3 regions of the Brevibacillus sp. MS2.2 genome follow, and region 2 is predicted to be linked to each of the others. Evidence: riboswitches for the same ligand, from Rfam matches in the RefSeq annotation. Region 2 holds a riboswitch; each other region holds the start of a gene.
The links. A riboswitch is a leader RNA that binds a small molecule or an ion and turns the genes downstream of it on or off. The one in region 2 is predicted to bind cyclic di-AMP.
Positions count from the first base shown of each region.

Region 1: another riboswitch for cyclic di-AMP. It lies ahead of HP568_RS19765 (CAP domain-containing protein); the one in region 2 lies ahead of HP568_RS12365 (quaternary amine ABC transporter ATP-binding protein).
Region 3: another riboswitch for cyclic di-AMP. It lies ahead of HP568_RS24270 (C40 family peptidase); the one in region 2 lies ahead of HP568_RS12365 (quaternary amine ABC transporter ATP-binding protein).

Region 1 covers NZ_JABSUZ010000023.1:63,608-67,741, reverse strand. Annotated here, with positions in the region: gene HP568_RS19785 (2-phosphosulfolactate phosphatase) at 1-209, opposite strand, end outside; gene HP568_RS19780 (hypothetical protein) at 396-767, shown strand; gene HP568_RS19775 (cold-shock protein) at 943-1,146, opposite strand; gene HP568_RS19770 (rhodanese-like domain-containing protein) at 1,578-1,922, shown strand; cyclic di-AMP (ydaO/yuaA leader) riboswitch at 2,007-2,163, shown strand; gene HP568_RS19765 (CAP domain-containing protein) at 2,171-2,944, shown strand; gene HP568_RS19760 (hypothetical protein) at 3,009-3,164, opposite strand; gene HP568_RS19755 (homoserine dehydrogenase) at 3,265-4,134, opposite strand, start outside.
Region 2 covers NZ_JABSUZ010000011.1:23,271-27,404, forward strand. Annotated here, with positions in the region: gene HP568_RS12355 (copper ion binding protein) at 22-222, shown strand; cyclic di-AMP (ydaO/yuaA leader) riboswitch at 961-1,107, shown strand; gene HP568_RS12365 (quaternary amine ABC transporter ATP-binding protein) at 1,496-2,722, shown strand; gene HP568_RS12370 (ABC transporter permease) at 2,706-3,545, shown strand; gene HP568_RS12375 (glycine betaine ABC transporter substrate-binding protein) at 3,542-4,134, shown strand, end outside.
Region 3 covers NZ_JABSUZ010000035.1:49,671-53,804, forward strand. Annotated here, with positions in the region: gene liaF (cell wall-active antibiotics response protein LiaF) at 1-53, opposite strand, end outside; gene HP568_RS24255 (class I SAM-dependent methyltransferase) at 68-646, opposite strand; gene HP568_RS24260 (PspA/IM30 family protein) at 741-1,436, opposite strand; gene HP568_RS24265 (LiaF transmembrane domain-containing protein) at 1,521-1,922, opposite strand; cyclic di-AMP (ydaO/yuaA leader) riboswitch at 2,241-2,380, shown strand; gene HP568_RS24270 (C40 family peptidase) at 2,385-2,906, shown strand; gene HP568_RS24275 (response regulator transcription factor) at 3,121-3,840, shown strand; gene HP568_RS24280 (sensor histidine kinase) at 3,841-4,134, shown strand, end outside.

The sequences.
Region 1 (4,134 bases), on a different contig from region 2:
AGGGCTGACTCATCCTTTACCTGATAAGGATAGACAATACCTCCACGTCCCGTTACGATATCGACACACGTGCTGAAGGAAAGCACATCGATAATAACGATCATATCCGATGCAGCTCCGACATGTTCCACCCCTTCATATCCCCAATCAAATCGTGCCGTGTAATCTAGTTGTTTGCATACAGGTACTTCTCCCAAAATCTCCACCATCCTCTATCCAAAATAGTTACTCGTACCCTTACGTTCGCCGTTACAAAATAAGACAAGAAACAATATCGTATTATTGTCCCACTAGATTACACAAGAATGGAGTGAACATGGATGTCTGAAATCGAACACGACGACGATCAAGGTAATACAGAAAGAAGAAGTCACAGTCGCCCAAGAAGAAATACTGTGAGAACAACTGGTATTTTGCAAAACAACCTCGCCCGTGCTCTCACCGCTCACCTCGACCTGGTAAATCTGAACACAGAAGAGGTTGAAGTACGTGTGCAAGTATTGAACTGGGGTAACGCAGTTACGCAAACGAATCCAGTTAGCACCTTGCTTGACATCACGCAATTTATCCCTGCGAATACTCGCACTGCTTTTAATGCGCTGGTCCCCGCTTCTTTCCACTATGAAGTGCGCCTTACCGTAGCAGAAAACAATGAAAATGTCCTTCTCACCACTTATGGCCGTACTTCTATCGGCGGCGGTCAAGTTGTTGGTCTTTCAGTTCTTGACAGTCAATTCCAAACTGTCGAAATCGAAACTTGTATCTAATGATCTTGTAGGAAGAAAATGAGGAATTATGGTGGGAGGCCATAGTTCCTTTTTTAATCCATTCGCATGCAAGAAAAGGCGCTGGGGACGATTCCAACGCCTTTTTGGCTTCTACGACCAACGACCACGACAAAAAAAACTGCCCTCGAAAGGACAGCTTCTTTTAAAAGGAGACTTACAGTTTTACTACGTTCTCAGCTTGTGGGCCACGGTTGCCTTGAACGATGTTGAATTGAACTTTTTGACCTTCGTCCAAAGTTTTGAAACCGTCACCTTGGATTGCGCTGAAGTGTACGAATACATCGTCTCCGCCTTCTACTTGAATGAAACCGAAACCTTTTTCTGCGTTAAACCATTTTACTGTTCCGTTCGTTTGCATCTAAAAAAACCTCCAAAAATTCAATTTGAATATGCTAGTCATATTTACCGAAGCAAATAAAGCTCACATATCATGAAGAAATACCAAATCATGTGCTATGGTACGCCTTCATGATATGTGAATTTTACCTACTCAGCCAATATACGAATGTCATAGGACGGAACTGCAAAATTAAAAACTAAACCTTTTGAAAACCTAAAACAATGAAAGCCCTTCCTCTCTTCCATCCTTGCGGCTCCGATGACCGCGCCAGTGTGAATCGGGGATTCAAAAATGTTATCCATCAGCATACAAATACACCTCGATGAATGATTAGGTATCAATTTTTCAAGTAGCAACCTCATTCTACCATGGTTGTCCAATAAAAGCAACCGTTCACCCTTATACTGGGAAGGCGGTACTCTGTTACAATAGCATTGGGAGGGATTTATTTGCAAAATCATACTTTGACAACCATTCAATTATCTGAATTGCTTCAAAAGAAAGTGCCCGTCCTTTTATTGGATGTACGCGATGCCGAAAAATTTATTTCCGGCAGCCTCGTTCATGAAAACGCATCGACACGTAACGTCCCGTATCTTTTAATGAAAGAACAGGACAAACCGTTCGATGAAGAAACCGAGAAACTTGCGAAAAATGTACAGATTGTTACCCTATGTACAACAGGTAACAAAGCTCAAAAAGCGGCCGCTCTTCTTCGTGAGCATGGTTTTCAAGCAAATGCATTGGAAGGCGGCTTAACCGCATGGAAGGAACAATCAAACGAAGCGAAATGAGCCTAATTTATCAACGATTCTAGCTATTTGCCATATATTACTCCTTTATTTCGATTGGGATTGTCTGATATTGTTGTTCATGCCAAACGAAATAAGCCGAGACTTCCTCTTGAAAAGGAAGTGCGGGGGACTTTTTTGTGGATGAGATACTCCACATTGGGGTGAATCGCCGAACTGGCGTAGGGTTGTTTCCTCAATCCGAATCCGACAACTAACCTCGTAGGCCAAAAAAAGGAGAGATTTGTTTTATGAAACGTTTTGGTTCTGTTACAATCGCGATGACTCTTGGTCTGGGCTTGGCTTTGACAGGGTTTGCTTCTTCTGCTTCCGCAGCATCTAACTGCCCATTGAAGAACGGACAATTCCAATTCAATGCGGGTCAAAATATGGGACAATTCCAACAAGCACCAAATGCACAACAGTTCTTTAACTTTTTCCAAAAGCAAGGCTTTGTTCCTGGCCAACCACAAGCAGTACAGCCAATGCAACCTGTTAAGCAAGGACAAGCTACCCCTGTACAACCATGCCCAATTCAACCAGGATCTTTTCAACCAGCACCCGTACAACAAGCTCCAGTTCAACCAGCACCAGCACAACCTAGCAAGAATGTCACTCAGCCTTCCGCTCCAGTAAATCAGGCTGAAGATGCAAAAACGGGTGATTTTGCGAAACAAGTCCTGGATTTGGTGAACCAAGAGCGTGCAAAAGCAGGTCTCAAGCCTGTTGAAATGGACGCAGCACTGTCCAAAGTAGCGTTGGCAAAAGCACAAGATATGTCTGCTAACAACTATTTTGACCACAACAGCCCAACGTACGGTTCCCCATTTGACATGATGAAGCAGTATGGCATTCAGTACTCGACTGCAGGTGAGAATATCGCCATGGGTCAACAGAGTCCACAAGAAGTTATGCAACAATGGATGAACAGTGAAGGCCACCGCCAAAACATTATGAACCCTGCGTTCACAAAAATCGGTGTAGGCTTCATAAATGGTTACTGGGTACAAGAATTTATCGGATAGAACGCTTTGCACGAAACGAAAAGCCGGTGTCTCTTAAACGAGACCCGGCTTTTTCGTGTAGGCATTATTCCTGCTGTGCTTCGGATGCCTGCTTTTTGGGGGTACAACAGCAGCTATCCTGCTCATTTACCAAAGCGACGTCCTTTTGATACATTTTTTGCTTGGTTGGGTAAGCAGATACTTGCTGCAGCTCGGCATTGACATCAGACGATTGGTTCATCCGTATAGCCCCCTTGCCGTTTTTTGTGGTGCATCCCTAGTATGCTCGCGGTTGTAAACGGCTCATTCCTAAGGAACATTGGAAGCACATGCAAATGAGCCTATCTGCTAATAATATGTTCAAGGTCTTTTAAGGCAGCCGCTGCTGCCGCTACAGGATCTGATTTTCCTCCAACGACTAATAAATCCCCCATGACATCTGTTTCAACCCGTATCGCTTTGGTCGTACCTGATACAGAAGCAAATGGATGAGTATAATCCACTGCACACAGCTCCACTGCTACAGAATGCGTGCCATTCGCTTCCTTTTGGATGCTTCCGATCAGCTTGGGAATCTTCGTATGCTTTTTCCACGTCTCCATTTGTAACGAGGTTATTTCGCGAATACTTGCGCGTGTGATATCGGTCAGATTTACTTGCATGCCAAAAGCAGCGTTTGCCAAGATCGTGAGCTTCGAAGCAGTATCCCAACCATCGATATCGTACGAAGGGTCCGGTTCGGCAATCCCCATCTTCTGAGCGAGCTCGACTGCTTCCGCACAACTGAGCCCCTCTTCCATCATTTTTGTAAGCACGAAGTTCGTCGTTCCCGTAAAAATGCCTTCGACTCGTTTTATTTCACAACCTGCCAAGTTATACTGCAATAGATCGATTGTCGGTAGAGCTGCTGCTGTTGCTCCACTCACTTTCAACGCGACGCCATGTTTTTTGGCTAGAGCGGCTAATCCAGCATAATCGACAACGAGCGCACCTTTTGAAATCGCGATTGCATGTATAGCATTTTCTAATGCATGACGAATATAAGTAAGACCGGGTCCTCCCTCTTTTTCAGATGGACCTGCCTCGATGAGCACGTCTGCTTGAGCTGACTTGATAAATTCCAGTGCGTTCCAAGATGGGTTCCTTGTTTGTTTTGTATGAGCATAGTCTTCCCTTTTTTCTGAATCGATTCCGTTCTCATCGTAGAGACC
Region 2 (4,134 bases):
AAATGTAAGGAGAGATTGATCATGACAAATATCACATTGAACGTAGAAGGTATGTCTTGCAACAAATGCGTAGCGCGCATCGAGAACACATTGAAAGAACTGGGTGCAGAAGGCAAAGTAAACCTGGCTGAAAAAAAGGTTGAGGTTTCCTACAACGAGGGTAACTTGACTCTCGATGCAGTAAAAGAAGCAATCGAAGACCAAGGCTACGACGTCGTTTAAGCATCGTGTCTTTGAAAAGCAAAGCTCCTGCCTGATTCATTGAGGCAGGGGCTTTTTGGTGTTGAGATAAAAGTGGCTGTAGTGGAGGGGAAGAAGCCCCATTTCCAGTCTACGCTTCGGCCTACGCCCCGCAAGGGGTTAGACTGTCCGCTCCGAAATGAATGTCGGGAGCGCTTCAAAACTGAAAACGTTACAACGTTTTTGTATGTGATAAAAGCTGAAAACCCCCGCCATTCATTTCTCCGCTAGGTAGGGCTCCAGAGGCGCTAGGACTGGAAATGTTCTTCTTCCCAAGCAGCTTTTTACTACCTTTTGAAAGCAGCATTCAAGCTGTCTTTTAAAAAGCATGTAGAACCCCAACAGCTCGTAGAGGAAACAGGAGAAATAAGCGAAGATCTTTGGACACACCTACCGAGGCGCAGTGAAAAAAAGAGAAACTGCCTTTAGCGTCCACCTCTGAGCCACATCCTGATGGACTACTTTGGACGCGGTTTCGCTTTTTTTCACGGAGCCGGGCACCCTATGCTCCCGCGCAGGGGTTCCAAGAAGCTGAGCGTTTTCTCCTGTTTCCTCCCACCACAACAGCGAGAATAACGCACTAATACCTTGATTCAATGAGCAACCGAGAGCTAATCCAATCCGACTCATAAAGAAAGACAAAGTCTGGTTAAAACTGTGCTAAACAAACGTTCACAATAACTGGAAGCGAGCGTATAATCAAATCACAATCAAGCTACAAAACACATACGGCCTAGTTCCGAGATTCTCGGAAGCGGGGGAACCAATCTTTTGGGGTTAATCCTGAGTGATCAGGAGGGATGAGAAAATGTCTTCTCTGCCATCCTACCCGTCAGCTAACCTCGTCGGCCAAAGCAGGGAAGGTCATGGATGGATAAAGTCTAGGCATTTAATGCGCAACAAGGGAATTCCTTGCGGGCGTGTGATAGGCCGATGCAGGCTTTTTCTTTGGGACCTTTGTTCTGGAGAAAAAGGATGGATCGGCCTATTTTTTATGGAAATACCGATGAGCAGCTTACGCGATACAGACGTGAAGGAAAGGGTGTGGATCGCTGGGAGGCAGTTGGTACGACATAAACCGCTGACAATCGAAATCAGGAAGACAGAGTACAGGGAGTCCTGAAAATGGATGCCAGGTATTACGTAAGCCTGCGGATTTTCAACACGAGTAAAAATCAAGCGTGCCTTGGTTTTGCTGGAGTGTGGAAACTTCGCGGGCTTTTTTCATTTACAAAAAACGAAGGATGGGGATACCATGCCCAAAATGAAAGTCCATCAACTGACAAAAGTGTTCGGCAAGCAGCCCGAGCTGGCCTTGAAGCTGCTGGCGGAAGGACGTACGAAAGAACAAATTTACAAGCAAACGGGCCAGTCTATCGGGGTAAATCAGGTCAGCTTTGAAGTCGAGGAAGGTGAAATCTTCGTCATCATGGGCCTGTCCGGCAGCGGCAAATCAACCTTAATCCGACTGTGCAATCGACTGATTGACCCAACAAGCGGAAGCATCGAGATCGATGGGGAAGAGATCGTGGACATGAAGGCGACAGATTTGCGCGAGGTGCGGAGGAAGAAGCTCGGAATGGTTTTTCAAAATTTCGCCCTGTTTCCGCAGAGGACGGTACGAGAAAACGTCGAGTTTGGATTAGAGATTCAACAAGTACCACTAGGGCTCCGGCAAGAAAAAGCACGGGAAGCACTCGCGCTCGTTGAATTAACCGAGTGGGAAAATGCGTACCCGAATCAATTGAGTGGAGGGATGCGCCAGCGGGTCGGATTGGCACGGGCGTTGGCTAATCATCCCGATATTCTCTTGATGGACGAAGCGTTCAGTGCACTAGACCCGCTCATTCGAAAAGATATGCAGGATGAGCTGCTGGAGCTTCAGATGACGATGAAAAAGACGATCCTGTTCATTACACACGACTTGCACGAGGCGTTGCGGCTGGGCGATCGGATTGCCTTTATGAAAGACGGACAGATCATTCAGATCGGCCGCCCGGAAGAAATCATGGCAGACCCAGCGGATGAATTCGTGCGGAAGTTCGTGGAGGATGCGGACCTGTCCAGGGTGCTCATTGCTGAAAATGTGATGAAACGGGCAGAAGCAATCACCCCTGACAAAGGGGCGCGAGTGGCGCTGCAACTCATGATGGATAACGGCGTTTCCAGCTTGTACGTCGTGGACAAAAAGCGCACACTGCTCGGCTTGATTACGGCGTATGACGTATCACTTGCGATTGGTACGGGAGATTCGCTGGAGACGATTATGAAAACCGACCTCCCTACCGTTTCACCTGACGCACGTCTGCACAGTTTGTTCCCGATGATGGCAGACCTTCACGTCCCGATTGCTGTAGTGGGCGAGCAGCAGCGTTTGTTGGGTGTCATCGTAAAAGGAGCGGTACTAGGCGGGCTGGTAGGCAAAGTCAATGTTCAAGAGCACCAGAGAGCAGAGGTGATGAGTGATGGACGCCGTACCTAAGCTGCCGATTGGCGAATGGATGGAAGGGTTTGTGGAGGTGCTGGGCCAGTACAAAGGGGTATTGTTTGATCCAGTGTCTATCGTCATTTCCACGATGGTGACTTACTGTTCCACGGTTTTGGCAGAGATACCCTCGCTGATTCTCATCTTGCTGCTAGGGGCCGCTGCGTGGGTTTTTGCAGGGAGAGCGTCCATGGTCTTTACTGTTATCGGACTTTCTCTCATCCACAACTTGGGGTACTGGGATGAAACGATCGAGACATTGGGACTCGTCCTCACTGCCACCATGATTTCGATCGCCATCGGGATTCCGGTGGGCATTCTTTGCGCGAGACATGATACGTTTCGCAAACTGGTCACGCCAGTACTGGATCTGATGCAGACGATGCCAGCGTTCGTTTATTTGATTCCTGCGATCTTTTTCTTCGGCTTGGGCGAGGTGCCGGGAGTTATTGCCTCCGTTATTTTTGCTTTGCCGCCAATCGTGCGTCTCACGAACTTAGGCATACGTCAGGTCCCAGCGGAAATGGAGGAAGCAGCGGACGCCTTTGGTGCAACTGGCTGGCAAAAGCTCGTAAAAGTACAACTGCCTTATGCGAAATCGACAATCTTGGCGGGAGTCAATCAGTGCATCATGCTCGCCCTGTCGATGGTGGTCATAGCGGCTATGATCGGGGCGAAAGGTTTGGGCGCAGACGTATATCGCGCGGTATCACAAGTGGATATAGGAAGAGGATTCGAGGCGGGGCTATCCATCGTGATCATCGCTATCATCTTGGATCGGCTTACTCAACATGCGGGAAAAAAGGAGAGAAATACATGATGAACAAAATGGTTCCAGCTTTACTGGTAGTGATGATGGGAGCGACAGCTTGGCTCGCAGGCTGCTCCAGCCAAAACACAAACACAGCAATACCGACAGCAACGGTGATCGGTCCGATTCCTTCTGAGACATCGGACAACGCGCTAGGAGAAAAGCTCGACTACAAAATCATCGGAATCGACGCAGGAGCAGGCTCGATGGTGAAGACAGAGGAAGTCATGAATCTGTATGGCTTGGATAAATGGCAGCTTGTTGAAGGCTCAGACGCAGCGATGACAGCAGCTTTGATCAAGGCATACGAAGCGAAGGAACCGATTATCATTACGGGCTGGACGCCGCATTGGATATTTAAAAAGATGGATTTGAAATACTTGGCGGACCCAAAGAACGGCTTTGGCGGAGCGGAACAAATCCATACCATCGTGCGCAAAGGGCTGAAAGAGGATCAGCCTGCTGCCTATCAATTCTTGGATAAGTTCTGGTGGGAGCCAGCCGATATGGAGTCAGTCATGGTCCAAATGATGGACGGAAAAGATCCGGAAGTAGCTGCTGCGGAATGGGTAAAAAACAACGAAGCCAAAGTAGGGAA
Region 3 (4,134 bases), on a different contig from region 2:
GTAAAAATAATCAGGATACCAGCCAACATTTTGTGCAAACGGGACAGTTTCACAAAAGTCTCCTCTCTCACGCCCCATGCTGATCGTTTTCACTTTGACCATTACGACAGGTATAGATGAATGCAGGCGGAATGTTCAACAGGGTAAAGTCGATCTTGACCCGGGGAAAACGATCCTGCAACTCAGCTTGGAGTTGTAGCGAATATTGGAATGTAATAAATAGGCCCCCTGGCTTCAGTACAGATTGAACTTCGTCCAGAATTGCTGCCCGCAGCTCTTGTGGAAAATTGGCGAATGGCAGACCTGAGATAATGACATCTGCACCTGCAAGGTTCTGCTCCTCCAAGTAAGACCTAAGTTTAGTCGCTTCCTCCCTGACAGGAAGATCGGGAAAACGTGATTGAAGCATAGAGCGAAAATGGGAATCTCGTTCCACAAGCACGTACTGTGTGCCGGGACGCAAGCGCTGATAGATCGTTTGGGTAAATGCCCCTGTACCAGGTCCCAGCTCCAGGATCACATCGGTTGAAGCCCAATCGACGCTTTTCAACATTTGCTCACATAAAAAACGAGAGCTAGGGATTATACTACCGACGCGTCCAGGCTCAGCGATAAACCGTCGCAAAAAGACCAAGAAGTCCTGCAAGAATCGTACCTCCTAGGGGAAAAGCAGCCTGATATACACAGGCTGCCGAATTGACACAATCTATTCTACACCCAGTCCCCCAGTTCCTGTCGAATTAGGATTGTACTGGTTTAGCTACCGGTGTTTTCACTTCATTGATGGATGCTTTGATGCTGGCAAGTTCTGCATCGAGATCATCCTTTTCCAGGTCAGACAAAGCGTTCTCCCAAGCGCGGTTCGTTTGGCGCCATTGTCCACTCATTTGCGCTTCTGCTTCCATGCGCATGACTTTCTCTTCCATGCGGGCGAAGCCACGGCCTGCGGACTGATTGCCGATACCGACAACTGCTTGATTCACTTGCTTTTGTGTACGAGCTACTTGTGCACGTGCCATCAGTGTGAACCTTTTCGCACGCATTTTATAGAACTCTTCCTTCAGCTCAGCCAGCTTCTCGCGCATTTGCGTAGCTGCCTCGGATGCTGACAGGTAGAGAGCTTCATATTCCGCTGCACGGCCTTCGTACTGCTTCTTGTCAGCGAGTGCTCGACGAGCCAACTCATCTTCTCCCTCAGTCAAGGCGAGCTTGACTTGACGATCGCGTTTTTCGATCAGAGCATTGGCTTCGTCCAATTGCTGGCGGAATTTCTTTTCCAGTGCAACCTGACGGGCAACCGCTACTTCAACTTGTCCGATTTCTACTTCCATGTCACGCATATATTGATTCAGCATTACTACCGGATCTTCCATTGAATCCAATGCATCATTTACCGAAGCTACTGTCAGGTCACGCAAACGTTTAAAGATACTCATTATTTTTTCCTCCTCATCATATCACATCATATTGTTCATCCAAAAGACTCTTGCGACACAGTGTTATTGCGGTTACCAAAACGGTTATGACCGTTTGGTTACGTTTTTCTCCCAAGCGTCTAGCGTATCTTCCTTTAATACTTTTTGGGCCCATTCACGCTCCCAAGCAGGTGGAGCTTGTTTAGGTTCTTGGCTGGGACGCAGTAAGCGATATCCCAGATAAATCACCCCAATGGCCAGAAGTGCGTGAAATAGTAGGTCAAGCTTGCCAATCAACATCAGGAACCCGAATAGGAAGACCAGGATTCCCCAAAAGCGTGAACCGGTTTGTCCCATAATCTTTTTGGCACCGTATATCATGATCACACCGGGAATGATGAACCCGAGCAAGTCTCCGATATCGATACCCACCAGATCTAGTAGAACCAACCCACCGACTAGCAGCAGAACCAGCCCGAGTAGAACTTTGCCAGACCGTTCGCTCATTACTCGCTTACCTCCATTCGTTTTGCATGTGGTGCTTGTGGAACGTTATGCCCTTATTGTAGCCCTCGGTATAGGCTTCCCATAACGGGCGTGCGGTTGGTTTTTCCCTCCGTCCTTGGACGGAGACAATTTCCTGCCCTAATCGGACGAGCTGTCCCACAAGGCAGAACCAGCCCGCGTCGAACGGCGGCTTGCACTGTCGAACGAAAACGTTACAGCATTTGACGGTATTTTTGTGACGAATATGTGAACGAACAGATAAAAAGAAGGAAAAAAAGGACTCGCGTAGAATCTTCGTAAGAGTGCGTGTAAAAAAACATCGAAAAATAGCCGAATTCCGCTTGGCGGAAACGGGGGAACCACGTTTTTGGGGTGAATGGTTGCTACTCCTAGCAGCCTAGGGCGTCCTTTCGACCGAACCCTTCAGCTAACCTCGTAGGCTCACGAAGGGAGCAGTTTCTTTTGCGCAAGGTGGTTTTATCTTTATTTATGGCTGGATTGCTTGCTATGGGGGCAGGCGCTGCACAGGCTGCTGAGGAGAATTCTCTCAGTGAAGTAGTCAGCGACTTGTACGGTACCCCTTACAAATCTTCCGGCTCGTCCAAAAAGGGCTTTGACTGCTCCGGTTTCACGCGCTACGTATTTGATGCGTTAGGTGTAGACCTGCCTCACAATTCTGCTTCCCAGTACGAATTAGGTACAGAGGTAGCCAGAAAAGATTTGCAGCCAGGCGATCTCGTGTTCTTCAATACGAACGGTCGCAGCATTTCTCACGTGGGTATCTACATTGGAGACGGCACATTCGTGCACTCGGAATCTGGTCGTGGAGTCGTCAACACCAAGTTGAACGATCCATACTACTGGAGCAAGCGGTATGTAGGCGCCAAGCGTCTCAGCGTTCCTGTTCTAGCGAAAGCAGAAACTCCGAAAAAGGAAAAAGCGGTGCAAGCTGCATCGTTGCCGGAAAAACCAGCTCAAAAATAGTCGTTCGGCAAAATAATAAAAGCCAGGGACACTCCGTCTCTGGCTTTTTCTGACGAAATTTAGTACCTGGTCTAAAGATGTACCCCCATATATTCGAACAACTTAATAACTTACGGGGTTTCTTCCCCTGATCAGGTCAAAGCATGTTATGATAGACAAGACCCATTCTTTGAATGGTATTCCTTATTAATAGAAGTAACTGGGGGTTGTTCCGGTGAAAGATCACATTTTAATTGTCGATGACAATCTGGAGATTATTGAACTGCTAGAAGACATTTTGGAGAACGAGGGCTTCACCGTTTCCTCCGCAGAGAGCGGAGAAGATGCACTCTCCCTGCTCAGCCAAGGAGACCGACCCAACCTGATCCTTTTGGATATTATGATGCCCAACATGAGTGGCTACGAGCTCTGTTCTCAAATTCGCCGTGAGTGGGATTTGCCTATACTGTTTCTCAGTGCAAAAGGAAAAGCGGTAGATAAGGTAGTTGGCTTCGAAATCGGTGCAGACGATTACATCACGAAGCCCTTTGATACAGAAGAGCTGCTCGCTCGCATTCGTGCTCACCTGCGCCGCTATGAGCGCATTCGCAAGCATACGGAAGAGCAGCCTGAGAAGGAAACGGCCTCTTCTCCGATTACCGTTTTGAAATTCAAGGACCTAGAAATTCATAAAGAAACGTATTCCGTTTATGTATGTAATCAAAAGATTGAGCTCTCGACAAAAGAATTTCAACTGCTCACATTCCTCGCAGAAAATGCCGGCATCGTCTTTACAAGAGAGCAAATCTATGACCGTGTCTGGGGATATGGTTATGGCTCGCTCAATACAGTGACCGTCCATATCAAAAACCTCCGTGAAAAGTTGGAAACAGAGCGTCAGTTCATTAAAACACAATGGGGGACAGGCTACGTATTTATCGGGGAGAAGCTTTAAATGAGCTTACGCAATAAAATTTTTCTCTCCTTCATTGCCTTGATCACACTCAACATCTTGTTGTTTAAATTTGTTTTTCAAGACATTATTGTCGCTCAACTCAAAAATGATCGGCATAATCAGTACCAGGCTGAGAAGGAAGCCGCTGAGAAGGTCATGCTCAATCAATTGCTTCTCGTCAGTAATTTCAAGGACCCCATCGAGCGTTTGGAGCTTGAAAAGCAGTTGCCAGACGACGTGATGTACCGCATGCTCGTGAAGGATGCCAATGGGAACACCATCTACAGCAAAACA